DNA from 3 places in the Bradyrhizobium sp. F1.13.3 genome. Region 1 is predicted to be linked to each of the others. Evidence: predicted binding sites of a transcription regulator. Region 1 holds the regulator's gene; each other region holds the start of a gene.
The links. The regulator PhoB, encoded in region 1, activates phosphate uptake and scavenging genes when phosphate is short. The targets are predictions, from matches to a motif close to TGTCATNNANCTGTCAT.
Positions count from the first base shown of each region.

Region 2: a site for PhoB is predicted at 7,105-7,121, ahead of ABIB66_RS09360 (DUF2794 domain-containing protein). Genes of this name have one in related genera too.
Region 3: a site for PhoB is predicted at 2,940-2,956, ahead of phnF (phosphonate metabolism transcriptional regulator PhnF). Genes of this name have one in related genera too.

Region 1 is NZ_JBEPRI010000002.1:312,651-322,962, forward strand. It holds gene argF (ornithine carbamoyltransferase) at 5-952, opposite strand; gene ABIB66_RS06365 (aspartate aminotransferase family protein) at 952-2,154, opposite strand; gene ABIB66_RS06370 (GcrA family cell cycle regulator) at 2,608-3,120, shown strand; gene phoB (phosphate regulon transcriptional regulator PhoB) at 3,356-4,063, opposite strand; gene phoU (phosphate signaling complex protein PhoU) at 4,086-4,802, opposite strand; gene pstB (phosphate ABC transporter ATP-binding protein PstB) at 4,813-5,634, opposite strand; gene pstA (phosphate ABC transporter permease PstA) at 5,631-6,476, opposite strand; gene pstC (phosphate ABC transporter permease subunit PstC) at 6,481-7,470, opposite strand; gene pstS (phosphate ABC transporter substrate-binding protein PstS) at 7,569-8,582, opposite strand; gene ABIB66_RS06405 (ATP-binding protein) at 8,726-10,024, opposite strand; gene ABIB66_RS06410 (lysylphosphatidylglycerol synthase domain-containing protein) at 10,059-10,312, opposite strand, start outside.
Region 2 is NZ_JBEPRI010000002.1:956,302-966,613, reverse strand. It holds gene thpR (RNA 2',3'-cyclic phosphodiesterase) at 37-573, opposite strand; gene ABIB66_RS09385 (arylesterase) at 747-1,394, opposite strand; gene ABIB66_RS09380 (ABC transporter ATP-binding protein) at 1,450-2,172, shown strand; gene ABIB66_RS09375 (ABC transporter permease) at 2,169-4,739, shown strand; gene ABIB66_RS09370 (Bax inhibitor-1/YccA family protein) at 5,010-5,801, shown strand; gene ABIB66_RS09365 (GNAT family N-acetyltransferase) at 6,026-6,556, shown strand; gene ABIB66_RS09360 (DUF2794 domain-containing protein) at 6,673-7,041, opposite strand; gene ABIB66_RS09355 (DUF1223 domain-containing protein) at 7,573-8,349, opposite strand; gene acnA (aconitate hydratase AcnA) at 8,583-10,312, opposite strand, start outside.
Region 3 is NZ_JBEPRI010000011.1:278,617-288,928, forward strand. It holds gene ABIB66_RS27980 (alpha-D-ribose 1-methylphosphonate 5-phosphate C-P-lyase PhnJ) at 1-690, opposite strand, end outside; gene ABIB66_RS27985 (carbon-phosphorus lyase complex subunit) at 687-1,790, opposite strand; gene phnH (phosphonate C-P lyase system protein PhnH) at 1,793-2,401, opposite strand; gene phnG (phosphonate C-P lyase system protein PhnG) at 2,406-2,870, opposite strand; gene phnF (phosphonate metabolism transcriptional regulator PhnF) at 2,990-3,718, shown strand; gene phnE (phosphonate ABC transporter, permease protein PhnE) at 3,818-4,666, opposite strand; gene phnE (phosphonate ABC transporter, permease protein PhnE) at 4,663-5,547, opposite strand; gene phnD (phosphonate ABC transporter substrate-binding protein) at 5,624-6,559, opposite strand; gene phnC (phosphonate ABC transporter ATP-binding protein) at 6,623-7,432, opposite strand; gene ABIB66_RS28025 (LbetaH domain-containing protein) at 7,617-8,276, shown strand; gene ABIB66_RS28030 (alpha-D-ribose 1-methylphosphonate 5-triphosphate diphosphatase) at 8,273-9,466, shown strand; gene ABIB66_RS28035 (DUF1045 domain-containing protein) at 9,485-10,183, shown strand; gene ABIB66_RS28040 (hypothetical protein) at 10,187-10,312, opposite strand, start outside.

The DNA of each region.
Region 1 (10,312 bases):
CGCGTTACTTCACCGCGTCGAAGCACCAGGCCAGAATGCCCTTCTGTGCGTGCAGGCGGTTTTCGGCCTCGTCGAACACGACGGATTGCGGACCGTCGATCACCTCGTCGGTGACTTCCTCGCCGCGATGGGCGGGCAGGCAGTGCATGAACAGCGCATCGGGCTTGGCCAGCGACATCAGCTGGGCATTGACCTGATATGGCTTGAGCACGTTATGGCGGTGCTCGCCTTCCTTGTCGCCCATCGACACCCAGGTGTCGGTTACGACACAATCGGCGCCGCGCACGGCCGCTTCGGCATCCGTACCGAGCATGATCGGCGCGCCGGTCGCCTTGATGAAGTCGCGCATCGCCTTTTTCGGCGCGAGCTCCGGCGGCGTCGCGACATTGAGCTGGAACTTGAAGCGCTCGGCGGCGTGCGCCCAGGACGCCAGCACGTTGTTGTCGTCGCCGGTCCAGGCCACGGTCCTGCCCTCGATCGGGCCGCGATGTTCCTCATACGTCATGAGGTCGGCCATCACCTGGCAGGGATGCGAGCGCCGCGTCAGGCCGTTGATGACGGGTACGGTGGCGTTCGCCGCAAGCTCCAGCAGGGCATCGTGATTAAGGATGCGGATCATGATGGCATCGACATAGCGCGACAGCACGCGCGCGGTGTCGGCGATGGTCTCGCCGCGGCCGAGCTGCATCTCGGCGCCGGTGAGCATGATGGGCTCGCCGCCGAGCTGGCGCATGGCGACGTCGAAAGACACCCGCGTCCGTGTCGAGGGGCGCTCGAAGATCATCGCCAGCGTCTTGCCTTCGAGCGGCCTGACCGGCTGATGCGCCTTCTGCTTCGCCTTCATCGCGGTGGACGCGGCCAGCATGCGCTTGAGCTCCGACAGCGGCAGCTCGTTGATATCGAGGAAGTGCTTCGGTGTTTTCTTGGGTGTTTTGTCGGGCGACTTGTTCATCAGCTTGCCGCCCGCTTGTTGCCGGACAACGCCGTGCAGGCGCGCTCGAGCCGCCCGACGCTGTCCTCGATCTCGGCTTCGGTGACGATCAAAGGAGGCAGGAAACGCACGACATTGTCGCCGGCGCCGACGGTGAGCAGCTTTTCAGCGCGCAAGGCGGCAACGAGATCGCCTGAAGGCACCACGGCCTTGATGCCGATCAGGAGGCCCTCGCCGCGCACTTCGCTGACGACATCGCCATGACGGTCGATCACGGAGGCGAGCTTCTGCTTGAGCAGCAGCGACATCCTCTGCACGTGGTCGAAGAAGCCGGGCTTGAGCATGACGTCGAGCACGGCGTTTGCCGCCGCGATCGCGAGCGGGTTGCCGCCGAAGGTCGAGCCGTGGGAGCCGGGCCCCATGCCGGCAGCCGCGTCTGCAGTCGCGAGCACCGCGCCGATCGGGAAGCCGCCGCCGAGCGCCTTAGCCAGCGACATCACGTCGGGGGTGACGCCGGTGCGACGATGCGCGAACAGATCGCCGGTGCGGCCCATGCCGGTCTGCACCTCGTCGAAGGCGAGCAGCAGGCCCTTGTCGTCGCAGAGCTGGCGCAACGCCCTGAGGAAGGCGGGCGTTGCCGAACGCACGCCGCCCTCGCCCTGGATCGGCTCGATCAGGATGCCGGCGGTGTGCGGACCGATCGCCTTTTTCACGGCCTCGATATCGCCATGCGCAACCTGGTCGAAGCCCTCCATCGGAGGGCCGAAACCTTCGAGATATTTTGCCGAACCCGTCGCAGCCAGCGTCGCCAGCGTGCGGCCGTGGAAGGCGCCTTCGAACGTGATGATGCGATAGCGCTCCGGATGCCCGTTGGAGAAGTGATGATGGCGGACCAGCTTGATCACACCTTCCAGCGCCTCGGCGCCGGAATTACAGAAGAACACGAAGTCCGCGAAACTTTCATTGCACAGGCGCGCGGCGAGCTTTTCGCCGTCCGGGCTCTGGAACAGGTTCGACATGTGCCAGAGCTTAGCGGCCTGCTCCTGCAACGCCGCGACCAGCGCCGGATGGGCATGACCGAGCGCATTCACCGCCACCCCGGAGGTGAAATCGAGATAGCGCTCGCCATTGGTCGCGATCAGCCAGCAGCCTTCGCCACGCTCGAAACCGAGGTCGGACCTGGCGAAAACGGGGAGCAAATGCGGCGCTACGCTGTTAGTCATGACGATCACTTGAATGTTGCGGACGGTGTGCGTGCATTGCGCAACGCACCATCGACCGGCCCGGAAAACGAAACGTGCCGCCTCTTGAGGGCGGCACGCACGACTATCTTAGGCCCGGTGAAACCGGTGTCAATGCCGCCCGGAAAGCCTCGCGAAACGCTGGATCCGTAGTCTTGCGGTGCCGATTTTGCGGGATTTCACCACGGAACATGTGGAAGCGAGTCGGCGGACTCTTGCGCGGGAGTCACGCCATATTGTAGCGTTTGGATTGTCAGATACGACATCTCGTGCAGTGGTTCTGATCTCTAAGTCCTTATGTACCGGCGTAAACGTTCGGGCGTTCTAGTCACGCCCGGCGAGCCTTAAGGGATTCTGGCGGCACGGGTTTTTGAAGGCTTAGGCATTCGCTGCGAGGCCCCAGGATGGCTGGCGCGCAGCGAGGGAAAGGGTGCAATGACGGTTTTGACCTGGTCCGATGATCGCGTCGAGCAGCTGAAAAAGCTCTGGGAGGCCGGACTTTCGGCCAGCCAGATCGCGGCGGAGCTCGGCAATGTGACCCGCAATGCCGTGATCGGCAAAGTGCACAGGCTCGGCCTTTCGGGCCGCGCCAAGAGCCCGTCATCGGCAGCGCCCCGGCCGCGCAAGGCGCGCCCCGCGCAGCACATGATGCGGGTGAGCCGCCCGATCTCGCGCGGCAACACCGCGCTGGCGCAGGCCTTCGAGGTCGAGGCTGAGCCGGATCCGGTCACCTACGACAACGTGGTGCCGATGAGCCAGAGGCTGTCGCTGCTGGAATTGAACGAGGCGACCTGCCACTGGCCGGTCGGCGATCCCTCGAGCCCGGACTTCTTCTTCTGCGGTGGCCGGGCGCTGTCCGGCCTGCCCTATTGCGCCCAGCACTCGCGCGTTGCCTACCAGCCGGCGTCCGATCGGCGCCGCGCACCGGTGAAGCCGGGTCCGCGGTAAGTCAGTTTCGATTTCAGGATCGAGCCGTGACGCGATGACGGCTCAAAAATAATGAATGTCGTCCCGGCGAAGGCCGGGACCCATACTCCGAGCACGTAGTTGTTGTGCGAAAGGGTAACTCCGAGTCTTCGCCAAACCGCGCCCTGTGGTTATGGATCCCGGCCTTCGCCGGGACGACATCGGAGATTGTGGCGGCAGCGCTAGATCACCTGCCAACATCACACCGCAAAATCTCCTACACCTGCTCCGCCTTGGCAAACCGATCATCCAGCGCGTAGCCGGCGCCGCGGACGGTGCGGATCGGGTCCTGCTCGCGGCCGAGGTTGAGCAGCTTGCGCAGGCGGCCGATATGTACGTCGACGGTCCGCTCGTCGATATAGATGTCGCGGCCCCAGACGCTGTCGAGCAATTGCTCGCGCGAGAACACCCGGCCCGGATGCTCCAGGAAGAACTCCAGCAGGCGATATTCGGTCGGACCGAGATCGATCGGCCGACCCGAGCGCGCCACGCGGCGCTTGTCGCGGTCGAGCTCAATGTCGCCAAAAGCAAGTACGGTGGCGAGCCGCTCGGGGCTCGCGCGCCGCAGCAGGCCTTTCACGCGCGCCAGCAGCTCCGGCACCGAGAACGGCTTGACGATGTAATCGTCGGCGCCGGTCGCAAGACCCCGCACCCGCTCGCTCTCCTCGCCGCGCGCGGTGAGCATGATGATCGGGAGCTGCTTGGTCTCGGGACGGGTGCGAAGCCGCCGGCACAATTCGATGCCTGACAGGCCCGGCAGCATCCAGTCGAGCACGATCAGATCGGGGATGTGCTCCTTGAGGCGGGTGTCGGCGTCGTCGCCGCGCATCACCGTCTCGACGTCATAGCCATCGCCTTCGAGGTTGTAGCGGAGAAGCTCGGTCAGAGCTTCCTCGTCCTCAACCACCATAATGCGTGCGCCCATCGGGTCGTCGCTCCTTAAGTCTTCAGGTGTTCGGTACCGTGTTGGCGAAGGTCGTCATGTCGCCCTTCGGCCGCTTGTCGGTGATCGCCTGGCCCTCGATCATGTAGAACACGGTCTCGGCGATGTTGGTGGCGTGGTCGCCGATCCGCTCGATGTTCTTGGCGCAGAACATCAGGTGAATACAGAACGAGATATTGCGCGGATCCTCCATCATGTAGGTGAGGAGCTCGCGGAACAGCGAGGTGCAGATGGCGTCGACCTCCTCGTCGCCCTTCCACACCGCCATCGCCGCCGGGAGATCATGCGCGGCATAGGCGTCCAGCACCGACTTGACCTGCTGCTGCACGAGGTCGGTCATGTGCTCGAGGCCGCGGAACAGCTTGAGCGGATGGAAGTCCGTCTCCAGCGCGGCGACGCGCTTGCCCATGTTCTTGGCGAGGTCGCCGATGCGCTCGAGATCGGTCGCGACGCGCATGGCGCCGACGATCTCGCGCAAATCGACCGCCATCGGCTGACGGCGGGCGATGGTGAGCACCGCACGCTCCTCGATGCGCTTCTGCAGCGCGTCCAGCTCGGTGTCGATGGCGACGACACGCTGGCCGAGCGGGACGTCGCGGCGGATCAGCGCGTCGACGGACTCGACGATCATGCGCTCGGCGATGCCACCCATCTCGGCGACCAGGCGGGTGAGTTCCTGGAGGTCGGTATCGAAGGCCTTTGCGGTATGTTCAGAACCCATGTCGCGTCTCCTAGCCGAACCGGCCGGTGATGTAATCCTGCGTGCGCCGGTCGGTCGGCGACGTGAAGATCTTGCTGGTGTCGTCGAACTCGATCAGCTCGCCGAGATACATGAAGGCGGTCTTGTCGGAGACGCGCGCCGCCTGCTGCATGTTGTGAGTGACGATCGCGATCGTGTAATCCTCGGATAGCTCCTGGATCAGCTCCTCGACCTTGGCGGTCGAGATCGGGTCGAGCGCCGAGCAGGGTTCGTCGAACAAGATCACCTCGGGCCTCACCGCGACGGTGCGGGCGATGCAGAGGCGCTGCTGCTGGCCGCCGGAGAGCGACAGGCCGGAGGCGTTGAGCTTGTCCTTGACCTCGTTCCACAGCGCGCCGCCGCGCAGCGCCTTTTCGACGCGGCCGTCCATCTCGGACTTCGAGATCTTCTCATAGAGACGGATGCCGAACGCGATGTTCTCGTAGATCGTCATCGGGAACGGCGTCGGCTTCTGGAACACCATACCGACGCGGGCGCGCAGCAAATTGAGGTCCAGCTTGCCGTCCAGGATGTTGGTCTGATCGAGCATGAGCTGACCGGTGGCGCGCTGGCCGGGATAGAGGTCGTACATCCGGTTGAAGATGCGCAGCAGGGTCGACTTGCCGCAGCCCGACGGACCGATGAACGCCGTGACGCGGTTGGCGCCGAGCGTCAGGTTGATGTTCTTCAGCGCGTGGTGCTCGCCGTAATAGAAATTCAGGTTGCGTACGGTCACCTTGGGCGGCGCCTCCGGCAGCACCGGCGCGTGGGGCAGCCCACCGGCCGCGCTCATCGATACGGAAAGATCACTCATTTTGCGGTCCTCTCGGCGCCAAGGATGCGCGCGCCAATATTAAGGGCAAGAACGGTCAGGGTGATGAGCAGCGCCCCGCTCCAGGCCAACTGCTTCCAGTAGACATAGGGGCTCTGCACGAAGTTGTTGATGGTGACCGGCAGGTTCGCCATCGTCTTGTTCAGGCCGAGGCTGAAGAACTGGTTCGACAGCGCGGTGAACAGCAGCGGCGCGGTCTCACCGGCGACGCGGGCGGTCGCGAGCAGCACGCCCGTGATGAGACCCGATCGGGCAGCACGATAAGCGATCCGTTTGATCACCAGCGAACGCGGTAGGCCGAGCGCCGAGGCCGCCTCACGCAACGCGTTCGGCACCAGCAGCAGCATGTCCTCGGTCGTGCGCAGCACCACCGGGATCACGATGACCGCGAGCGCGAGCGAGCCTGCGATCGCCGAGAAGCCGCGCATCGGCACCACCACCGCGCCGTAGATGAACAGGCCGATGATGATCGAGGGCGCCGAGAGCAGGATGTCGTTGATGAAGCGGATCACCGAGGTCAGCCGGTCATTGCGGCCGTATTCGGCAAGATAAGTGCCGGCGAACATGCCAAGCGGCGCGCCGATGCCGACGCCGATCACGGTCATGATCAGCGAGCCGACGATGGCGTTGAGCAGACCGCCCTCGTTCGATCCCGGTGGCGGCGTGTTCTCGGTGAACAGCTGGACATTGAGTCCCGCCACTCCGTTGTAGAGCAGCGTGATCAGGATCAGCGCGAGCCAGGTGACGCCGAAGGCGGTTGCGGCGATGCAGAGCCCGCGGACGACGATGTCCTTGCGACGGCGACTTGAATAGATCGGGTTCATGGCGCTAGTTCCCCGCCTTCTTTTCCAGCCGCATCAGCATCAGCCGCGCCGCTGCGAGCACGAAGAACGTCAGTACGAACAGCAGCAGGCCGAGCAGGATCAGGCCGGACTGGTGCAGGCCGTCGCTCTCCGCGAACTCGGATGCGATCGCCGCCGATATCGTGGTGCCGGGGGCGAAGATCGACGACGAGATCCGGAACGAGTTGCCGATGATGAAGGTCACCGCCATGGTCTCGCCGAGCGCGCGGCCCAGCGCCAGCATGACGCCGCCGATGACGCCGACGCGGGTGTAGGGGATCACCACGCTGCGGACGACTTCCCAGGTGGTGCAGCCGACGCCGTAGGCGGCTTCCTTCAGGACCGGCGGCACCGTCTTGAACACGTCGACCGAGATCGAGGTGATGAAGGGCAGCACCATGATGGCGAGGATCAGCGCGGCATTGAACAGGCTGAGATAGGACGGCGGTCCCGCGAAGATCGCGCCCAGCACGGGCGCGCCGTCGAAGATCTTGATCATGAAGGGCTGGAACGTATTGGCCAGGAATGGGCCCAGCACGAAGAAGCCCCACATGCCGTAGATGATCGAAGGGATGCCGGCGAGCAGCTCGATCGCCATGCCGATCGGGCGGCGCAGCCATTGCGGGCAGAGCTCGGTAAGGAAGATGGCAATGCCGAGACCCACGGGAATGGCGATCAGCATCGCGATGAAGGAGGTGACGAGCGTGCCGTACATCGGCCCGAGCGCGCCGAGCACCGGCGGATCGGCGGATGGCGCCCAGCGCTGCGTCCACAGGAACGAGACCCCGAATTCCTTCATCGCCGGGAAGGCGCCGACGATCAGCGAAATGATGATGCCGCCGAGGATCAGAAGCACCGAGATCGCGGAGAGCCGCGTGATCCAGTAGAAGGTGACGTCGCCGAGCTTGAACGCGCTCAAGGCCTTGGCGCGATCATACGGTCCGGCGTCGTCGATTACATCGCTCTGAACGGCCATCTCTGCCACGCCGATCCCCTGTTCCAAATAGTATACGTTTTTTGTTGGTCCGTGCCCCGGATGCGGCGCAGCGCATCCGGGGCACGAGCGTCGCGAGACTAGCTCTTGATTTCGGCAGCCCAGGTCTTCTCGATCAGCTGAACCACCGGGTCCGGCATCGGGATGTAGTCGAGCTCTTCAGCCGCCTTGCTGCCGCTCTTGAAAGCCCAGCGGAAGAACTTGATCGCTTCCTGCGAGGCCGCCTTGTCGGTGGCGTCCTTGTGCATGAGGATGAAGGTCGCCGCCGTGATCGGCCAGGACTTCTCGCCGGGCTGGTCGGTCAGGATGACGTAGTAGCCGGGAGCCTTGGCCCAGTCGGCGTTGGAGGCGGCCGCCTGGAAGGCTTCGACGGTGGGCTGCACCGGCTTGCCGGCCTTGTTGACGAGACCGGTGTAGGTCAGCTTGTTCTGCTTGGCATAGGCGTACTCGACGTAGCCGATCGAGTTCTTGGTCTGGCTGATGTTGCCGGACACGCCTTCGTTACCCTTGGCGCCGACGCCGACCGGCCATTCGACGGCGGTACCTTCACCGACCTTGCTCTTCCAGTCCGCGCTGGCCTTGGCGAGGTAGTTGGTGAAGTTGAAGGTGGTGCCCGAACCGTCCGACCGGCGGACCACGGTGATGGCCTCCGAGGGCAGCTTCACGTTCGGGTTCAGCTTCTTGATCGCGGCGTCGTCCCATTTGGTGATCTTGCCGAGATAGATGCTAGCCAGGGTCTCGCCGTCGAACACCATCTCACCGGGCTTCACGCCCTCGATGTTGACGACGGGAACGATGGCGCCCATCACCATCGGCCACTGGACGAGGCCGTCCTTCTCGAGCTGCTCGGCCTTGAGCGGCGCGTCGCTGGCGCCGAAGGTCACGGTCTTGGCCTGGATCTGCTTGATGCCGCCGCCGGAGCCGATCGACTGGTAATTCAGACCGTTGCCGGTCTCCTTCTTGTAGGCGTCGGCCCATTTGGAATAGATCGGGAACGGGAACGTCGCGCCGGCTCCGGTGATATCGGCAGCAAAGGCCGCCGTCGTCGATGCGGCGACCATGCCAGCAGCGACGAGTGTTTTGAGGAAATTCATGCTGGTCTCCATACAGGGGAGCGAAGCGCCATCCGCGCCCGATCGCGCTCCCCGTGCCGCCCCTTTAGGAGCGGACAGCTGAGCTTTTACGAAGGTTTGGTGACAGTCGGATGACAGCGTTAAGCAGCTGAAATTGCTGGAATTTAGCTCAGAGCCGCGGGCTTGCCCTGGGGGAAACAGGCGGTGAAAATGGCGCCCTGTTTGGGCACGCTTTCGATCAAAAGCCGGCCGCGATGGCGGTTAAGAATATGTTTCACCAGCGATAATCCGAGGCCCGTGCCGCCCTGCGAGCGGCTGTCGCCGACATCGACCCGGTAGAAGCGCTCGGTCAGCCGCGGCAGGTGCTCCGGCGCGATGCCGGGGCCGAAATCCCGGACCAGGACCCGGATTTCCTGAGTTCCATCAGGGGCGGCGCCTGATATCAGCGACACGATGACGCGACCACCCGAGGCGCCGTATTTGAGCGCGTTCTCGATCAAATTCTCGAACAGGCGGAGCAGCTCCTCGCGGTCCCCCGCGATCAGCACCGGGCTCTCAGGGAGCTGGGTCTCGACCTCGACCTGGCGCTCCCGCGCCAGCGGCTCGAGCCCATCGGCGACCTGCAAGATGATCGGCAGCAGGTCGACCAGGGTGTCGGGCCGCACATGGGCCGACAGCTCCACCCGCGACAGCGACAGCAGATCGTCGATCAGGCGTGCCATGCGGGTCGCCTGGTTGTGCATGATGCCGAGGAAGCGCTCGCGCGCCTTGGGATCGTCCTTGGCTTGGCCCTGGAGCGTGTCGATGAAGCCGGACAGCGCGGCCAGCGGCGTGCGCAGCTCGTGGCTGGCATTGGCGACGAAGTCGGCTCGCATCTCCTCGACCCGGCGCAGCGGCGTCTGGTCGTGGAAGGTCATCAGCATGCATTTGTCGGCGCCGCCGAAGGTGGTGGGCACCGGCACCGGCGTGATGGTCAGCTCCATCCACCGATCGACCGGGACATGGTCGAGATAGGTCGCGCGCCGCGGCTCGGTGGTCGCGATCGACTCGCGGAGCGCCGTGATGATCTCGGGCGAACGCAGCGCGAACTGGGCGAGCTCATTCCGGCGTAGCGCCGGCGCGAGCTGGGCGGCCGCGGCGTTGAGATGGATGACGCGGCCGGCGCGGTCGAGCAGCACCGCGGGATCGGGCATGCCAGCGACCACCGCGGCCACCGCCGCGCTCTCGACCGGGTTGACGCGGCGGGTCTCTTCGCGGGAGGCGGCGGTATCGTGCAGGCGCCACGGGATCAGCGCCGCGGCCGCGATGCAGAGGAACACCGCAATGGCATGCAGCGCCAGCAATTCGCCCAGCGAGACCACCACCGACAGCGCCAGCGCCGCGGCGATCAGGATGACGGTCGAGTGCCGCAGCCGGTCGGACCAGGGCTGGGAGGAGGGAGAAGATGGGGCGTCGATCGCCATCGGGGCGGGCTTCTCCAAAAGGATCTTGCGCCGGTCAGGCGCCGCTGTCGCTGCGCTTTCTCACGTAAGCGGCTTCAGGCGCGGGGCCGGGGTCAAGCTTGAGCGCGGCCTGTTGCAGGCGTTTCGATCGTGCGCCGATGATAACTTCGCGAAACGTCAGCAAGATTACAGATATGACGAAAGGGGACAGATAATAGAGGACGCGGAACAGCAGCATCCCGCCCAGCAGCTCCTCGCGGTCCATCTGCCAGAGACCGACCAGCATGGCCGCGTCGAACACGCCAAGGC
Region 2 (10,312 bases), 640 kb from region 1:
GGTCGACGCGCCAGGGCCTCGGCTTGTTAGCCAAGCTCACTCACACAGCTCGTACGCGTCCTCGACCACATACGGTCCGCCGCCGGTGGAGGCGCGGGACGAGAACAGCACGAAACGTTCGGCCGTGAACGCCTTGCTGGGAAAATAGCCGCGCAGCGAGAGATAATCGGCGACGTCACGGTCGGTGGCGTCGTGGAGCCGGGCCAGCGTGACATGCGGGATGAACTTGCGACCCTCAGGATCGAGGCCGATCCGCTGCATCAGGCGCTCGAGCTCGGCTTGCAATTCCATCAGCGGCTTGCTCGGCACGATGGTGGCGACCACCGCGCGCGGCTTGCGTCCGCCGAAACTCTGCAAGCCCTGCACCTTCACCTCGAACGGCTTGCGGTCAACGCGAAACAGCATCGAGGCGATTTCGTTGGCGGACATGCCGTCGATATTGCCGATGAAGCGCAGTGTGACGTGGTAATTTTCGGGATCGATCCAGCGGGCGCCGGGAAGGCCGCCCCGCAAATTGGAAAGCGACTGGCCAATCTCGGCCGGAATTTCCAGACCAGTGAACAAACGCGGCATCGTTTCGCACTCCCGATGCTTGGGCATGATCCAGGGAAAGATCATATCCAAATTTTAGAGCCGGCGACGAATCACCGGTACCTCAATTCCTATCGCAGTTGTGTGACTCTGCGAAGCATCGCGCGCCTTACTCCGGTAAAACCCTGGGAATTACGGTTAGCGTTGCCTGCTTTTCAACGCCGTTGCTCAGCTATGGTGCCAAGGAATGCCTCAACCGTGGGCAAGATATTCCTGACGATGATGTCGACGCCGGGCGCGGTCGGATGAATGCCGTCGGCTTGGTTGAGCTTGGCATCGGCCGCGACACCGTCGAGAAAAAACGGATAGAGCGGCACGCCGTATTTTTTCGCCAAATCCGGATAAATCGAATTGAAGCGCGCGGCATAGTCCGCGCCGTAGTTCGGCGGCGCCAGCATGCCGCACAGCATCACCGCGATCTTGCGCGCCTTGAGACGCTGGACGATCTCGGTGAGCGCAGCGCGCGTCAAATCGGGATAGATGCCGCGCAGCGCATCGTTGGCGCCGAGCTCGATGATCACACCGTCGGTTCCGTCAGGGACCGACCAGTCGAGCCGGTCACGGCCCCCCGAGGAGGTGTCGCCGGACACCCCGGCATTGCTCATGCCGACCTCTATCCCTTTGTCTTGTAGAGATTTTTGAAGTTTTGCGGGGAACGCCTCCTGGGCCGGGAGGCCGAGGCCGGCACTCAGGGAATCGCCGAGAACCACCAGCCTGATCGGCTTCGCCGCTTCGGCCCATGCCGGAGCCCACGCCGGATTTGCCACCGTCATCAAACCGAGCATCAACACGGCTATGTGCATGAACAATCCGTAACGCCTCTCGACCGCGCGTGCGGAGTTGCCATATGACCGGACCATGGACACTCGCATCTCTTCCTCTTCGCTCGCCGACAGTTCGGCGGACACCATCGCCATCTCCAACGTCAATCTGTCATTGGGTACGGGCGCGGCACGCGTTCACATTCTCAAGGATATCAGCTTGCGCGTCGGCCGGAGCGAAACGATCGGCCTGATCGGCCCGTCAGGTTCGGGCAAATCCACGCTGCTGATGGTGATGGCGGGGCTGGAGCGTCCTGATAGCGGAGAGGTGGTGGTCAGCGGCACGCCTTTCAATGCCCTCGACGAGGACGCGCTGGCCCGCTTCCGCGGCCGCCAGGTCGGCATCGTCTTCCAGTCCTTCCATTTGATCCCGACCATGACCGCGCTGGAGAACGTCGCGGTGCCGCTCGAGCTTGCAGGCAATCCCGACGCCGCCAGGCGCGCGGCGGAGGAGCTGCAATCGGTCGGCCTTGGCGACCGTCTGCACCATTATCCGACGCAGCTCTCCGGCGGCGAGCAGCAGCGCGTCGCGCTGGCCCGCGCGCTGGCACCCGATCCCGCGATCCTCGTTGCCGACGAGCCGACCGGCAATCTCGACGAAGCCACCGGACAACAGATCGTCGACCTGCTGTTCAGCAAGCATGCCGAGCGCGGCATGACGCTGGTGCTGGTCACGCACGATTCCTCGCTCGCGCATCGCTGCGATCGCGTGATCCGCCTGCGCTCCGGGCGCATCGACACGCAGTCGGCGCCGGCATGAGCATTGCTGCCGAACCGTTCGCGAAGCCCAACGGCGTCGCGCTGTCGCTGCGCTACGCGCTGCGCGAATTGCGCGGCGGCCTGCGCGGCTTCTACGTCTTCATTGCCTGCATCGCGCTCGGCGTGATGGCCATCGCCGGTGTCGGCTCGGTGTCGGCGAGCCTGAGCGACGGCCTCGCCCGCGAGGGCCGTACGCTGCTCGGCGGCGACGTATCGTTCGTCTTGTTTCAGCGCGAGGCGAAGCCGGAGGAAGTCGCCTTCCTGCGTTCGCGCGGCACCGTCTCGAGCGCCGCCACTCTGCGCGGAATGGCGCGCTCGGCCGAGGGCAAGCTGGCGCTGGTCGAGATGAAGGCGGTCGACGGCACCTATCCGATGCTGGGCCAGTTGACGCTGGCGCCACCGCTGCCGATGTCCGACCTGCTCGCGGAGCGCGACGGCGCGTTCGGCGCAGCCGCCGATCCGACGCTGCTGACGCGGCTATCGCTCAAGACCGGCGATCGCGTCACCGTCGGGGCTGCGACGTTCCAGATCCGCAGCGCCGTCGAAGCCGAGCCCGACAAGCTCGCCGGCGGCATCGGCTTCGGCCCGCGCTTCCTGATCAGCGAAGCGGGCCTGCGCGCCACCGGGCTGGTCCAGCCCGGCAGCCTGGTGCGCTGGGTCTACCGGGTGAAGCTGCCGGAGATCGCCAATAGCGAGCGCGCCACCGACGCCTTCATTGCGGATTCGCGCAACGCCGCGCCGCAGGCCGGCTGGGAGGTCCGCAGCCGCTCCAATGCCTCGCCGCAGCTCGAGCGCAACATCAACCGCTTCACGCAGTTCCTGACGCTGGTCGGCCTCGCCGCGCTGCTGGTCGGCGGTGTCGGCGTCGCCAATGCCGTCAAGGCCCATATCGACCACAAGCTCGAGGTGATCGCGGCCTTCAAGGCGGTCGGCGCCACCGGGCGCGACGTGTTCGGCATCTATCTCGCCCAGGTTCTCCTGCTCGCCGCGATTGGGTCGCTGATCGGGCTCGCGCTCGGCGCCGCCATGCCCTTCGCGATCGTCGGCCTGTTCGGCAAGCTGCTGCCGCTGCCGGTGGTGCCGGCGGTGCATGCCGACGAGCTTGCGCTGTCGTTCGTCTACGGGCTGCTCACCGCGCTTGCCTTCGGCCTGTGGCCGCTCGGGCGGGTACACGACGTGCCGGTGGCCGCGCTGTTCCGCGACACCATCAGCTCCGAATGGCACCGGCCACGCTGGAGCTATCTCGTCTTCATGGCCGTCGTGATCGCGCTGCTCATCGCGGTCGTGATCGGGCTCTCCTTCGACAAGCGCATCGCCGCGGTGTTCGTGGCCTCCTCCGTGGTCGTGTTCGCGCTGCTGCGCGGCATTGCCGCCCTGCTGATGACGATCGCACGGCGACTGCCGCGCACGCGGTGGCCGATGCTGCGACTTGCGATTGCCAACATTCACCGGCCGGGCGCGCTGACGCCCTCGGTCGTGCTCTCGCTCGGGCTCGGACTCGCCGTGCTCGTCACCATCACCCAGATCGACGGCAATCTGCGCCGGCAGTTCCTGGCGGCGCTGCCCGAGCACGCGCCATCGTTCTTCTTCATCGACATTCCGAGCACGCAGGCCGAGCAGTTCGACTCCTATCTGCGCCAGCTCGCCCCTGGCGCGAAGGTCGATGACGTGCCGATGCTGCGCGGGCGGATCGTCGGAGCCCGTGGCGTCCGCGCCGAGGAGCTCAAGCCCAGCACCGATTCCGAGTGGGTGCTGCAGAGCGACCGTGGCCTGACCTATACCGCCGATCTGCCGAAGGGCTCCAAGGTGGTCGAGGGCGCGTGGTGGAGCGCCGATTATTCCGGCCCGCCGCTGGTTTCGATGGAGAAGAAGATCGCGGACGGACTCGGCCTCAAGCTCGGCGACGAGGTCGTGGTCAATATCCTCGGCCGCGACATCCCCGCCAAGATCAGCAATCTGCGCACCATCGACTGGCAGGGCCTCGGCATCAATTTCGTCCTGGTGTTCTCGCCGAACGCCTTCAAGGGCGCCCCGCACACCCACATCGCGACGCTGACGGAAGCCGGAGGCGATGCGGCCGGCGACGGCAAGATCATCAAGGAGGTCGCTGACGCCTATCCGATGGTGACGAGCGTGCGCGTGCGCGAGGTGATGGAGACGGTCGGCTCGGTCGTGACCAACCTTGCGCTGGCGATCCGCGGCGCCAGCGCGGTGACCCTGATCTCGGCGATCCTGGTGTTGGGCGGCGCGCTCGCCGCCGGCCATCGGCACAGGGTCTACGATGCGGTGATCCTCAAGACCCTGGGCGCGACCCGACTGCGGCTGCTCGGCGCCTATGCGCTCGAATACCTCCTGATCGGGCTCGCCACCGCGGTGTTCGGCGTTTTCGCCGGCAGCGTCGCGGCCTGGATGATCGTGACCCGGCTGATGACCCTCACTTTCGTCTGGCAGGGCGGCAGCGCAGCCGGCGTGGTCGCGGCTGCTTTGGTCGTCACGGTCGGGCTCGGGCTCGCCGGCACGCTCCTGGCGTTGAACAAAAAGCCCGCCACGGTGTTGCGGAATTTGTGACAAATGGTAGCGGGCGGCTGCGCGGGAGCGAAATCGCACGATTCCAGCGATTAACCACGTCTGCTCGCCAGGATTGCGGGCGAGGGCGACATTCAGCCGCGCGTGGAAGGTTGCAGCGGATGTGTTAGTTTCCCACATATCGAGTGGGTTCGGAGTCCCGATTGTTAGCCAAAATTTAGTCGGCAGACGTCGGTATCCGAGATAGAATTTGACGAACCGGCGGCATGGCGACCCTCATGCCGGACCGGACCAACCAACGGGAATTCGACCATGTCGGACCTAGACCGCAATTACGCTTCTCCTTTCGGCAGGGCCGCCGGGCGTGTTGACGCCGCGACGGTCGATGCCGGCCTGCGCGCTTACATGCTGCGCATCTACAACTACATGAGCATCGGCCTGGCCATCACCGGCCTTGCCGCGCTCGGCGTCTACATGGCCGCCGTGACTGACGTTCCGACCCCGGAAGCCGTCCGCGTCGGCAAGCTGTTCCTGACGCCGTTCGGCTACGCGATGTTCGTCAGCCCCCTGAAGTGGCTGTTCATGCTCGCGCCGCTCGCCATGGTGTTCGTGATCTCGGCAGGCATCAATCGGCTCGCTCCCTCGACCGCCCAGATCCTGTTCTGGGTGTTCGCGGCGCTGATGGGCATCTCGCTGTCCTCGATCTTCCTGGTGTTCACACACACCTCGATCGTGCGGGTGTTCTTCATCACCGCGGCGACCTTCGGCGCGCTCAGCCTCTACGGCTACACCACCAAGCGTGACATGAGCGGAATGGGTTCGTTCCTGTTCATGGGCCTGATCGGCATCGTCATCGCCAGCCTGGTGAACCTGTTCCTGGCGAGCTCGGTGCTGCAGTTCGTGGTGTCGGTGGTCGGCGTGCTGGTGTTCGCGGGCCTCACCGCCTGGGATACCCAGCGGCTGAAGAACGACTACATCTACGGCTACGCCTCGGCCGGCGGTGACATCGCAGAGCGTGCGGCCATCACCGGCGCGCTGTCGCTGTACCTGAACTTCATCAACCTGTTCACGCTGCTCCTGCAGCTCCTCGGCCAGCGCGACTAAGCGCCAGCCCAGAGCGAACGACACCAGCCCCGGCCGAGAGGCCGGGGTTTTTGTTTGGCCGTGATGTTCCCTCAACCACCGTCATTGCGAGGAGCTCTTGCGACGAAGCAATCCAGAGTCCCTCCACGGACGCATTTCTGGATTGCTTCGCTTCGCTCGCAATGACGACGTGGGAAGGCCGTTCGCCTCTTCCAGCCGTCCCGGGAAGGCTCTAATCTTGGCCCATGTCCGCACCCGATATCAGGCCTACTCTTGAGGCCGACCTTCCCGCCATCACCGCCATCTACCAGCAGGCTGTCCGCGAGGGCACCGCGACGTTCGAGCTGGAGCCGCCCGACCTCGCCGAGATGACGCGCCGCTACCGCACGCTGATCGACGGCGGCTATCCCTATTTCGTCGCCATCCTCGACGGGCGCGTCGCCGGATACGCCTATGCCGGCGCCTACCGGCCGCGGCCGGCCTACCGCTTCACGGTCGAGAACTCGATCTATCTCGATCCAGCATTCCACCGCCGCGGCATCGGGGCGCTCCTGCTGGAGCGGCTGATCGTCGAATGCGAGGCGCGCGGCTTCCGCCAGATGATCGCCGTGATCGGCGATTCCGCCAATGCGGGTTCGGTCGGCGTGCACACCAGGGCCGGCTTCAAGATGATCGGCACGCATCCCAGCGTCGGGCTGAAATTCGGCCGCTGGCTCGACACGGTGATGATGCAGCGGGATCTTGGTGAGGGCGCCAAGAGCGTGCCGGAGAAGTAATCGTCGCCGTCATTCCGGGGCGATGCGCAGCATCGAACCCGGAATCCAGAAGTTGTCAGCGGCTCGAGATTCCGGGTTCGCGACTTCGTCGCGCCCCGGAATGACGACCAAGGTCGTCACACCACCGCCAGCTTGCGATCGATCACCAGGAGCACGCGCTCGAGCTCGTGGCCACGGCGCAGGATCAGACCCGTCGCCGAGATCACGCTGTACATGCCCTGCTTGCGCGCGAGGCGCGGATCCTTCTCGATACGATAGATCGGCACTTCCGAGGCGCGGCGAAAGACCGAGAACACGGCGCGATCCCTGAGGAAGTCGATGGCGTAGTCGCGCCACTCGCCGTCCGCGACCATCCGGCCGTAGAGATTGAGAATACGGTGCAGCTCGAGCCGGTTGAACGTCACGCGGCTCAGCTGCGCATTTGAAGCGGCGGGGCGCGCCGCCGCGCGCTGTTCGCTCGGATCGGCATCCTCCGACAGACTCATAGGCCGCCTCCTGTCGCATCAGCATGACCGCGTCCGCGAAGACCGTCCCCGGAACCGCGGATCATGACAGTTGCATGATCGCGCCAACTGTTCCCCACTGCAAGGCCCCTCGAATCAGAAGCAATCCGCCCACACGCCGCGGTGGAACTCTCTCGCGGCAAACCGTCACGGGATCGTTAGCAGGAATCATAGTGTCGCCGCTTTTCCGCCAAGCGACTGCCGCCCTGCATTGCGAAAAGAAGGATGTGCGTTGACCCGGTCCTTTCGGTTCCGGATTCCTCAGCCCCCAGCCCCCCGGGGCCGTCAGGATCGGGTCTGTTCGCATACAAGGAGGGCCAACGCGAGTTGGTCCTTTTTTGTTGGGTCGGGATGTTTCTCACTCGCTGTCATTCCGGGGCGCGCCTCTTGGCGCGAGCCCGGAATCCATTTCTCAGCTCGGATGGTGGATCGATGGATTCCGGGTTCGCGCTTCGCGCGCCCCGGAATGACGAGAGACAAGTTGTCTTGAGATGATCTTGAGCGCGCTGCGAATCAGTGCAGCGACGTGTACGCCGCGCCCAGCATCGGCCCCGGCTTTTCCCGGCTGCCGTCCTGGACATAGACCACGGCACCGTCGACGCCGTCGCGCGTGAGGTTCTCGATCGGGACCGTCCAGCTTTCCGGACGGCCGGTCCAGTCGCCGACCTTGAGCAGGTTGCGCACCACGTTGTGATAGATGACCTGCTGTCCGCGATTTTCGCCGCGGCTGATCGCGATCGGCACAGACTTCGCAATCGAGCAGATCCAGACCTCGCCGTGGGACGCCGTGGGCTCCTTGCTCGCGGCCACCGAGACGTTGATCTGCTTGCCCGCGAGCGACATCGTCACCGGCACGCTCATCACGCCCGTGCCCTTGTCGTTCCTGCCGATGGCGCTTTCGATGCCGGTGCGGTCGCTTCCGACGACATGCGTGGAGCCGTTGACCACGACCTGCGGCGTGTAGACTTCGCGGTCGCCGCGCATGCGCGAATAGGCACGCTGCCGTGCAGAGAAGCGCGAATCGGCCAATGTGTCCTTCCAGCCGAGATAGTCCCAATAATCGATCGGCATGCTCAGCGCGATGATCGAGGGATCGCGGGAGAGATCGCCGATGATCTTGTCGGCCGGCGGGCAGGAGGAGCAGCCCTGCGAGGTAAACAATTCGACAACGGCGCGGGGATCAGCCTCGGCAGGACGAATGACGGCGACGATCGCACAGAGACCAAGAGCTCCCGACCAGAGGGCGCCGGACCAGCGTGAAACCAGATGAGAAGCCGTCATTGTTGTCATGTCGAACGCCGCACACCATTGCTCGTGAGAGGGAAATCTTACCGCCGGATGGTCACCGTAGTCTTACGGGCCTCGCACATTCGTCCGCCAAAACACCGTCCAAAGCGTGAGCTTCTCCGCAGGGCGGGGCCCATCTGAAGCCTACCGCGAACGCACGAAGGCGGCCTGTGATAGGCCGCCTTCGTGTAACCTACTACTCACTTCGCAGTGAGCCACCGTTCACAAATCCGCGCTTACGCCGCGAGCTTGCGCAGCACGTAGTGCAGGATGCCGCCGTTGCGGTAATATTCGAGCTCGTCCAGCGTATCGATGCGGCAGAGCAGCGAAACCCGCTGCAGCGAACCGTCGCCGGAGACGATCTCCGCGGTCAGCTTCTGGCGCGGCTTGAGGTCGCCGACGAGGCCGCGCAGCGTGACCTTCTCGTCGCCCTTCAAACCGAGCGACGACCAGGAGGTGCCGTCCTCGAAGGTCAGCGGCAGCACGCCCATGCCAACCAGGTTGGAGCGGTGGATGCGCTCGAAGCTCTGGCAGATCACGGCGCGCACGCCGAGCAGACGCGTGCCCTTCGCGGCCCAGTCGCGCGAGGAGCCGTTGCCGTATTCGGCGCCGGCGAACACCACCAGCGGCACCTGCTCCTGCTGGTACTTCATCGCGGCGTCGTAGATCGACATCTGCTCGCCGTCGGGCCAGTGCTTGGTGAGGCCGCCTTCCGGAATATTGCCGTCGGCGCCCTTCAACATGAAGTTCTTGATGCGGATATTGGCGAAGGTGCCGCGCATCATGACTTCATGGTTGCCGCGCCGCGTGCCGTACTGGTTGAAGTCGGCCGGACGCACCTGGTGCTCGCTGAGATATTTGCCCGCGGGCGAGGTGAGCTTGATCGAACCGGCCGGCGAGATGTGGTCGGTCGTGATCTTGTCGCCGAACATGGCGAGAATACGTGCCTCGACGATGTCGGTGACCGGCTCCGGCTCCTTCTTCATGCCTTCGAAATAGGGCGGGTTCTGCACATAGGTCGAGCTCATGTTCCAGCGATAGGTCTCGCTCTCGACCGTCTTGATCTTGCGCCAGTTGGTGTCGCCCTTGAACACGTCGGCATATTTCTTCTTGAAGATCGCCGCGGTCACGAACTTCTTCATGAAGGCGTTGATCTCCTTGGTCGTCGGCCAGATGTCCTTCAGATAGACCGGCTTGCCGTCCTTGCCTTCACCGAGCGGTTCGACCGCGAGATTCTTGGTGACGCTGCCTGCGAGCGCGTGGGCGACCACGAGCGGCGGCGAGGCCAGATAGTTCGCCTGCACGTCCGGCGAGACGCGGCCTTCGAAGTTGCGGTTACCGGAGAGCACGGCAGCCGCGACGATGCCGTTGTCGTTGATCGACTTCGAGATCTCCTCGGGCAGCGGACCGGAATTACCGATGCAGGTGGTGCAGCCGAAGCCGACCAGGTTGAAGCCGACCTTGTCGAGATCGGCCTGCAGGCCGGAATCGGCGAGATAGGCCGCCACCACCTGGCTGCCCGGAGCGAGCGAGGTCTTCACCCACGGCTTTGCCTTGAGGCCCTTCGCCGCGGCGTTGCGCGCCAGCAGACCGGCACCGATCAGCACGCTCGGGTTCGAGGTGTTGGTGCAGGAGGTGATCGCGGCGATGACGACGTCGCCATGGCCGATGTCGAAGTTCTTGCCGTCCACGGCAAAGCGCTTCGCCGGCTCCTCGGCCTTCTTGTATTCGGTGGCGAGGGCGAGCGAGAAGCCTTCGGCCACGGACGGCAGCGCAATGCGGCCTTCGGGGCGCTTCGGGCCGGCCATCGACGGCACGACGTCACCGAGGTCGAGCGTCAGCGTCTCCGTGAACACCGGATCGGGCGACTTGGCGGTACGGAACAGCCCTTGCGCCTTCGCATAGGCCTGCACCAGCGCGACGCGCGCCGAGGCGCGGCCGGAGGTCTTGAGATAATCGAGCGCGG
Region 3 (10,312 bases), on a different contig from region 1:
GGGATGGTCCTCGAAGTCGAGCGACACGACTTGCGTATAGGGCGGGATTGCGTAGATGCGCTTCTCGCGGCCGGCGCCGAACAGTTGCAGCGCCGGGCAATTGTCCATCTTGGGATTGTCGAATTTCGGCGTCGGCGACGGGTCCATGACATAGCGCGCATTGACCTTCACCGGATAGGCGTAAGCCGTCGCGATGTGGCCGAAGCGGGCGATGTCCTCGTAGAGCTTCACATGCATCAGGCCGTATTCGGCGAGCGCATGCATGCGCCGCGTCTCGGTCTCGCGCGGCTCGAGGAAACGTAAGGGCTCCGGGATCGGCACCTGATAGACTAGCACCTGATTCTCGTGCAGCGACGTCTCCGGAATGCGGTGGCGGGTCTGGATCACGGTCGCATCTTCTGTGGCCGTCGTCGTGGCGACGCCGGCGGTCCTGGCAAAGAACTTTCGGATCGAGATCGCGTTGGTGGTGTCGTCGGAGCCCTGGTCGATCACCTTCAGCACGTCCTGCGGCCCGAGGATCGCAGCGGTGACCTGGACGCCGCCGGTGCCCCAGCCATAGGGCATCGGCATCTCGCGGCTGGCGAACGGCACCTGATAGCCGGGGATCGCGATCGCCTTGAGGATCGCACGACGGATCATCCGCTTGGTCTGTTCGTCGAGATAGGCGAAATTGTAGGCGGGCGCGTTCATTCCGCGGCCTCCTTCATGGCGTCGGGCGCATTGGCATCAGTGAATTCCTTGCGCAGCTTGCGCAACAGGCCGAGCTCGGACTGGAAGTCGACATAATGCGGCAGCTTCAGATGCTCGACGAAGCCGGTCGCCTGGACGTTGTCCGAATGCGACATCACGAATTCCTCGTCTTGCGCCGGTGCGAGCGCCTCCTCGCCGAGCTCGCGGGCACGCAGCGCGCGATCGACCAGCGCCATCGACATCGTCTTGCGCTCGCTCTGGCCGAAGGCAAGGCCATAACCGCGCGTGAAGCACGGCGCTTCGGTCGCGGAGCCCTTGAACTGGTTGACCATCTGACACTCGGTGAGCTCGATCGAGCCGAGCGGCACGGCGAAACCGACGTCTTCCGCCGAAAATTCCACCTCGACCTCACCGAAGCGAATCTCGCCGGCGAAGGGATGGTTGCGGCCGTAGCCGCGCTGGGTGGAATAGCCCATCGCCAGCAAGAACCCTTCGTCGCCACGCGCGAGATTTTGCAGGCGCAGGTCACGATCCGCCGGAAAGTTCAGCGGCTCGCGGGTGAGGTCGCCGACGCTGGCGCCCTCTTCCGCTTGCGGCGAGGATTCGATCAGCCCGTCGCGGCCGAGAATGTCAGTCACGCGCGGCGTCGGCGCCGTGGATGCTTCGGCCGTCGCCGGCGCTTCCGGCACAAAGCCGTCGGCGAGCGAGGGATCGAGCAGGCGGTGGGTATAATCGAAAGTCGGGCCGAGGATCTGGCCCCCGGGAATGTCCTTGAAGGTCGATGACACCCGCCGCCGCACCCGCATCGCGCCGGTCTCGACCGGCTCGCTGGCGCCGAAGCGCGGCAGGGTGGCGCGGAAGGCGCGGACCAGAAAGATCGCCTCGATCAGATCGCCGCGCGCCTGCTTGATGGCGAGCGCCGCAAGCTCGCGGTCGTAGAGCGAGCCTTCGCTCATGACGCGGTCCACGGCGAGGCCGAGCTGCTCCGAAATCTGGTCGAGGGAGATTTCCGGCACGCTTTGATCGCCGCGCCGCGCACTGGCGAGCAGGCGATGGGCGTTCTCGATGGCGCGCTCGCCGCCTTTGACTGCGACATACATGCTTAGCTTCCCTTGCTCACGACGCGCGTGGTGCGCGGGATCGCAACCACGGCGTTATCGGCGACCAGCACCACATCAACGCCGCGCGGAAACAGCGCTTCGTTGACGCGCAGGCGCTCGAACAGGTCGAACGGCTTGATCGACGCCTGAAGCGTCGCGACACCGTCGATGCCGGGGCCGCGCAGCGCGAAGCCGCGCCCCGAATCCAGGCTCTCGACCTGAAGAATCAGCGTGGTCGACCGATCCGGATATTCGCTGGTGCCCAGCGCGAAGCGCTCGAGCGAAGGCAGCGCCCCGCCGTCGCTGATCAGCGCGAAGCTTGCGATCGAGGAATCCTGCACCACCGGCGCGCCGGTGTGGAATTTCAGCCATTTCACGAGGTCGGTGCTTTCCGACATGCGCGCATCGAGCCAGAGCGGCGTGTCGTGATCGAACAGCGTCAGCGCGATCGCGGCCGTGCCGCGCATCATCGTCTGAGGCGCTCCTGATGTCGGCACGATGCGCTGGACCGAGCCCGGCCGCGCCATCGCGTCCATGACCGAGCGAAAGGTCGATTGCGCCGACAGCACCTTGTCGGCGAACCCCGGCGGCAGTTCCGCAATCGTGGTCATGATCTCACCCTTCACCGCGCACCATGGTGTAGAAATCAACCTTCGTCGCAGCGGTCTCGGCCGCCACCTGCTTGCGCCTGATCATCAGCTGCTCACGCAATGGCGCGATGATTTCCCGCTCAACCGCGCCACTGAAATCACTGGACTGCACCAGCGCATCGCACAGCGCGATCAGCCGCGCCTTCTCACCGTCGCGACCGAGCGTGTAACCGAAGCCGACCTCGCCACTCGCAAGCCGCACCGCAGCGCGCGACACCGTGGCTTCGCCGAGATTGAACGGCGCACCGTCGCCACCGACGCGGCCACGCAGCATGACGAGGCCGTTTTCCGGCGCACGCAGATCCTGATGCGCCGGCAGGGCGAGAGCGCGGAGGCGAGCGGCGATCTCGCCCGCCTCCGCGTGCGCCAGCACGGCCATTGCGGCCTGGCGCTGGGCTTGCTGATTGTTGTGCTGGGTCACCAATTCCACCGACCTTTTCTGAAGAACTTGCCGAATCCAAGTTGTCTATGATACTAGACAACTTGATACCGGAGCGCCATGACTGTTTCGTGACAAAGGCGTGATTTCTGGAGTAGCTTCCCGGCCACATGAGCATGCAGGACACAGCCTCCTCCGGCGTCGCGTTGTGGCGCCTCGTTGCCGACGGCATCGAGCGCGGCATCGCCGACGGCCGCTTTGCCGCCGGCGACAAGCTGCCGGGCGAGGTCGAGATCGCCGAAACCTATCGCGTGAACCGCCACACGGTGCGACGTGCGCTGGCTGCGCTGGCCGAGCGCGGCATCGTGCGGGCCGAGCGCGGCAGCGGAACCTATGTCGAGGCGCAGAAGCTCGCTTATCCGCTGCGCTCGCGGACGCGTTTCTCCGAGATCGTCGGCGCGGACGGCCGCGAACCGCATGGCCGGTTGATCGAGGCGTCGGATGATGTCGCGACCCGCGAACTCGCGCGCGAACTTGGATTGAAGGCCGGCGCACCGCTGGTGCGGATCGAGGCGATGCGCCTCGCCGACCGCACGCCGATCTGCGTCTCCACGACGTGGCTGTCGGCACAGCTGTTCCCGGGTGCGGGCGAGATCTTTGCCGCGACCCGGTCGATGACGAAATTGCTCGAGCATTACGGCGTCCGCGACTATCGCCGCGGCGCGACCCGGATCACCGCCGGCATTGTCGATGCAACCGACGCCGCACGGCTCGATCTGGCGCTGGGACGGCCGATCCTGGTGGTCGACGCCACCGACCAAGATCTCGACGGTAAGCCGCTGGTGACCAAGCATTCGCGCTTTGCCGCGGAGCGGGTGGAGTTTCTGGTGGAGTCGTAGGGTGGGCAAAGGCGCGCTTGCGCCGTGCCCACCATCTATCCAACGCTGCGATTGAAGTGGTGGGCACGCTTCGCTTTGCCCACCCTACGAGATCGATGATCAGGCCACCGCCCTTCGGCCGATGATCGCAAAGCGGAGTTTGCCCGAGACGAAATCGATCGCGGCGACCGCGACCAGGATCATCAGGATCAGGAACGACACCTTCTGCCATTCCAGCACGCGAATCTGCTCGGCGAGCTGGAGGCCGATGCCGCCGGCGCCGACGATGCCGATGATGGTGGCCGAGCGCGTGTTCGACTCGATGAAATAGAGCACCTGACCGGCGATCACAGGCAGGACCTGCGGCAGCAGACCGAAGCGTATCTCGTGCAGCGCACTGCCGCCGGAGGCGCGGATGCCCTCGACCTGCTTCTGGTCGGCGCCCTCGATCGCCTCCGAGAACAGTTTTCCGAAGGCACCGAAATCCGACACGGCGATGGCGAGCACGCCGGCAAACGGGCCGAGCCCGACCACGTTGATCCACACCAGCGCCCAGATCAGCGTGTCGACGCCGCGGATCGAATCCAGGAAACGTCGAATCGGGAAGCGCAAAATGCTCGACGGCACGACGTTACGCGCGGCAAGAAGGCTGACCGGCAGCGCGAACAGTGCGGCCAGCGTCGTGCCGAGCAGCGCGATCGACAGCGTCTCGCCGAGCGCCTTCAGATAGATCGGCAGCGACGAGCCGGGATCCGGCGGGATCATCATCAGGCTGATCCAGCCGAGCTGGCTGAGCCCCGCGACGAAGCGCGAGGGCGAGAAATCGAGATCGACCAAGCCATAGACCAGGATCGCGAGCGCCGCGACGATCATCGCCGGCATGGCGAGCCGCGCCGAGGCCGGCCGGTCGAACACATCAGGGTAGCGCGCGCGAAGCTCTCGCGTGTCGATCTGCTGCGGCCCCGTCACGTCCGCGCCTCCTTGCCGAACAGGCAGCCGCGCAGCCAGCCGGTGCTGATGTCGATGATGAAGACCGTGACGATGATGGTGAGCAGGATCGCGCTGACGTCCGAGTAATAGAACTTGCGGATGGCGACGACGAGCTCCTGGCCGATGCCACCGGCACCGACGAAGCCCATCACGGAGGCCTCGCGGACATTGATCTCGAAACGCAGCAGCGCGTAGCTGGCATAGCCTGCCGTGACCTGCGGCAGGATGGCGAAGCGCATGCAGGAGAGCCAGCTCGCGCCGGTCGAGCGGACGCCTTCGACCGGTTTCATGTCGGCGTTCTCGACGATCTCCGAGAACAGCTTTCCGAGCGCGCCGGTGGAGTGAATCGCGATTGCCAGCACGCCCGCCATCGGTCCGAGGCCGAACGCGATCACGAAGATCAGCGCAAACACGATGCCGGGCACCGTGCGCGCGAATTCGAGCAGACGCCGCACCACGAAACGCACCCAGGGCGCGGGCGAGGTGTTTTCAGCCGCGAAGAAGTTCAGGCAAAAAGCAAAAGTCGCGCCGATCAGTGTGCCGACATAGGAGATCAGCAGGGTCTCGCCCAGCATCTTCAACCATTTGCGCCAGCCCCAGAGCCATTCGCCGACATCGGTCCAGACCCGCTGGCCGGTGTCGAGTGTGAGGATGCGGTCGAAATAGCTGATGAAATTGCCGTAATGGGCGAACAGCGTGCGCAGATTCACTTCCGCGCCGATCGCCGCGAGAAGCAGTGCTGCGGCGAAGATCACGGCTCCAAAGAGGAGTCGGAGCCGCTTGCGCGCGACCGCCTGGCGATAGGCGGCGTTGAGCACGGCGAGCTGCTGCTCGGGAAGGATCGAAACCGCGACGGTCATCTTGGCCAGGAAAAATGGTCAATCAAAGAGAAAGAGCCGGGTCCATCGACCCGGCTCCAGTGCGTCGTCCCGAAACTCAGGACGCCTTCTTCTTACGCAGCGCATCGACGAACTTGATCAGCTCGATCGTGCCATCCCAATCCTTGGTGGTCGCGGGATGAAAACCCTTCTTCTGGCCGTCCTGGAGGCGATCGAACGCAGCCTTGTCCTTGGCCGGCGCGTCGAAGAACGCCTTCGCGATCGCGGCCTTGGCCTCTTCCGGCAGATCGGAATTGTAGGCATAGGGACCGTTGATGATCGGCGCCGACTTGTGGATGATGCGGAAATCGTCCTTCTTCATCGCCGAGCCGTCGGCATTCTTCAGCATGCCCTTGGTCAGCATCTGCGCCAGCGTCGAATCGTCGTCGCTGGTCCACTGGTTGGCGGCAACGTCGACCGTGCCCTGCGCCAGCGCCAGGATCGCGTTCTCATGGCTGCCGGTGAAGACGACCTTGCTGAAATAGGTGTCGGCGTCCGCGATGCCCAACTTGTCGAGCTCGAAGCGCGGCACGTTGTTGCCGGAGGTCGAGTTCGGGTCGACGAGGCCGAGGTTCTTGCCCTTGAGCTGGTCGATGCTCTTGTAGGGGCTGCTCGCCTTGACGAAGAACGCCGAGTAATAACCAGTGGAGCCGTCGGCGTTGATGTCGTTGGCGAAGGCGTCGGTTTTGACGCCGGTGAGGCGGGCTCGGGCGAACGACGCCGAGCCGTAGCTCGCGATGTGGATGTTGCCGGCGCGCTGGCCTTCGATCACGGCCGCGTAGTCGTTGGCGATGCGCAGCGTGACCTTCACGCCCAGTTCCTTGGAGAGATAGTTCATGAACGGCGCCCAGCGCTCGGTCACGCCCGAGGCGTTTTCCGCCGGAATGACCGCGAAGGTCAGTTCGGGATATTTGGCCTTCCAGTCCTCGGCGGAGGCTGAAGTCGTGAACGCGAGCGCGGCGGCGCCGGCAAGAATCAATCTGCGAGTGATCATGATACCCTCTTCATCGGTTGGGGTCGGTTGACGCAAAACTGGTGACTGTTGATGCGGCGCGGCTCAGGCGGCGGCCGCCGTTCCAAGCGCTGGAATGCCCTCTCGCACCGGCGCAGGCGTGCTGCCCATGACATCGGCGGCTTCGAGATCGTAGAGCTCGCGCGCAACGTGCTCGGTCAACTCCGCCGGCGCGCCGTCGAACACCACGCGCCCCTGCGCCATGCCGATCAGGCGGTCGCAATAGCTGCGCGCCAGGTCGAGCGAATGCAGATTGCAGAGCACGGTGATGCCGAAGTGCTTGTTGATGCGCAGTAGCGCATCCATCACGATCTTGGTGTTGCGCGGATCGAGCGAGGCAATCGGCTCGTCGGCGAGGATGATGTCGGGCTGCTGCACCAGCGCCCGGGCGATCGCGACGCGCTGCTGCTGGCCGCCGGAGAGCTGATCGGCGCGCTGGGCCGCGAGCGGGGCGATGTCGAACTGTTCGAGCGCGGACATCGCCAGCGCCTTATCCTGCTCGGGCCAGGTCTGCGACAGCGAGCGCCAGGCCGGCATCGTCGCAAGCCGTCCCATCAGGACGTTGGTGAGGACATCGAGCCGGCCGACCAGATTGAACTGCTGAAAGATCATCGCCGAGCGCGCCCGCCACTGCCGCAGCTCCTTGCCGCGCAGCGCCGTGACGTCGAGGCCGTCGAACAGGATGCGGCCCTGCGAAGGGGTCGCGAGACGGTTGATGGTCCGCAGCAGGGTCGACTTGCCGGCGCCGGACCGTCCGATCACGCCGACGAAACCGCCGGGAGAAACTTGAAACGAGGCATCGTCCACCGCGGCTTTCATGCCGAAGCGACACGTCAGACCTTCAACCACCAGCATGCAGGGCTCCAGAGTAGCTGGGACCCACCGCTAACGCCGGCGCTTGACACTTGTGTGACACGGACATTGCGGTGCGGCGATCCTACACACCTCATCCACACCTCATCCGCTGTCATCGTGTCGTCATGACATTGTCATCAAGCCACTCGAAGAGAAACGCCCGCCCTCTCGTTCGGATAGCAACATGGCCGCCAAAGCTCTTTCGGTCCAGCCGACCATCGATCCCTCGGCGACGCTGCACGACACCAGGCTTGGGGCCTACACCGAGGTCGGCGCGCGCACGATGCTGCACGAGGTGACGATGGGCGATTACTCCTATGTCGTGAACGACGCCCAGATCACCTACACGACCATCGGAAAATTCTGCTCGATCGCGGCGATGACGCGAATCAATCCGGGCGATCACCCGATGCACCGCGCCACGCAGGCGCACTTCACCTATCGTTCGAGCGCCTACTTCGAAGGCGAGAGCGACGACACGGAATTCTTCGACTGGCGGCGCCAGCACCACGTCCATATCGGCCACGACGTCTGGATCGGCCATGGCGCGATCGTGCTGCCGGGCCGCAACATCGGCACCGGCGCGGTGATCGCGGCCGGCGCCATCGTCACCAGGGACGTTCCGGCCTACACCATCGTTGCCGGCAATCCGGCGCGCATCGTTCGGCGGCGGTTCTCGGAAGAGGTTGCGGGGCGGCTTGCGAGGCTCGCCTGGTGGGATTGGGATCACGACAAGTTGCGTGAAGCCCTGCCCAATTTCCGCAAGCTCGGGATTGAGGATTTCCTCACGGCATACGAAGCAGGGGCACCCTCTTCTGCCAGCAAACGAAGCGCGGTCGCGTGACAGACATATTCCTAGAGGGCGGGCGGGCCCTGATCGGCTCCGAGTTCGCCGAAACGTCGCTTCTCGTGTCCGGAACGGACATTGCAGAGATCGATGCCTCGCGCGGCCGGGCCCGGCTTGCGATCGACGCGCGCGATCTGCTGGTCCTGCCGGGCATCGTCGATCTGCATGGCGATGCCTTCGAGCGGCAGATGATGCCGCGCGCCGGGGTCGACTTTCCGATCGACGTGGCGCTCGCCGACAGCGACCGCCAGGCGATCAGCAACGGCATCACCACGGTGTTTCACGCCACGACCTGTTCGTGGGAGCCGGGCCTGCGCAGCGCCGACAATGCGCGCGGCCTGATGGAGGCGATCGAACGGCAGCGCCCGCAATTCGCCGCCGACACCCGCTTTCATCTGCGCCACGAGACCTACAATCTCGACGCCGAAACCGAGATCAGCCAGTGGCTCAGCGAGGGCCGCGTCGACCTGTTCGCCTTCAACGACCACATGGACGGCACGGTCGGGGACATGGCCAAGCCCCGCAAGCGCAATCGCATGGTGGAGCGCACCGGACTGTCGAGCGAGGAGTTCGACCGCCTCGTCGGGCGTGTGCTCTCCCGCGCCAGTGAAGTGCCGGCTTCCGTGTCACGGTTGGCCGCGGCGGCACGCGCCGCCGACGTGCGGATGCTCTCGCATGACGATGCGACGCCGGTGATGCGCCAGGGCTTTCGCGCCATGGGCGTGGCGATCGCAGAGTTTCCGATCAACGAGGAGACGGCGCGGGAGGCGGCAAGCCACGGCGACGCCATCGTCTACGGCGCGCCGAACGTCGTGCGCGGCGGCAGCCACACCGGCTGGACCAAGGCATCCGACATGATTGCCAAAGGGCTCTGCTCAGTGCTGGCCTCGGACTATTACTATCCCGCGCAGCTGCTCGCTGCGTTCCGCCTCGCCGCCGATGGCGTGCTGCCGCTGACCAAGGCCTGGAACCTGGTCTCCGCCGCGCCCGCGCGCGCGGCCGGCCTTGCCGATCGCGGCGTGCTCGCGGAAGGCCGACGCGCGGACATCCTGCTGGTCGACGACAGCGTGCCGCTGCGGCCGCGGCTGATCGCCGTGATATCAGGCGGCAAGCTCGTGCATCTCACCGACGCGACGCGGTTGCTCGGCATGGCAGCTACCCCGCGCGAAGCTGTCGTCGCGGCATAAACCCGCTATGCTCGGACGATGACAAGTTTCCCCCGCTACGCGATCTATTTTGCCGCAGGCGTCGACAGCGCCCTCACCCGCTTCGGCGCGGAGTTGCTCGGCTACGATGCCTATACCGGCAACGAGCTGCCCTTTCCCGCTGACGCATCGCGTCCCGCGCCGGACTGGCGCGACATCACCGCCGATCCCCGCAAGTACGGTTTTCACGGCACGCTGAAGGCGCCGATGGCGCTCGCGCCGGACAGGACAGAGGCGGAGCTCTTGGCGGCCTGCGCGGCCTTCGCCGGCGAGGCGCGGACGATCCCGGTGATTCGCCCTATCGTCGATTCCATCAGTGGTTTTATTGCGGTCATTCCGGCTGATCCGGTCGGTGCGCTCCAAGAGCTCGCCGCCGATTGCGTCCGCGCGTTCGACGGCTTTCGCACCGCCCTGACGGCGGAGGATCGCGCGCGTCGCAAGCCCGAGAAGCTCAGCGAGCGGCAGCGCGACTATCTCGATCGCTGGGGCTACCCTTACGTGATGGAGGAATTCCGTTTCCACATGACACTGACGGGGCGGCTCGAGGCGGAGCGCCGCGGCCCGATTCTGGACATGCTGCGGGGAAGGTTTGCTGCTCTCGGTCTCAAGACGCTTGCGATCGATCGCGTCGCGCTGTTCAAGCAGGATGACGCCAAAGCTCGCTTCCGCATCATCGGCGAGTGGGCCTTGACGCAGTAAGCGTCAGTGCCAGCTCGCGAGATTGAAACCGAGCGCCACAACGCCAACCAGAATGAGGCTGGTCGCCCAGATTACATCCAGATTGAACCAGCTTCGCGAGACGAACCTCAATCCCAGATGGCGGTAGAC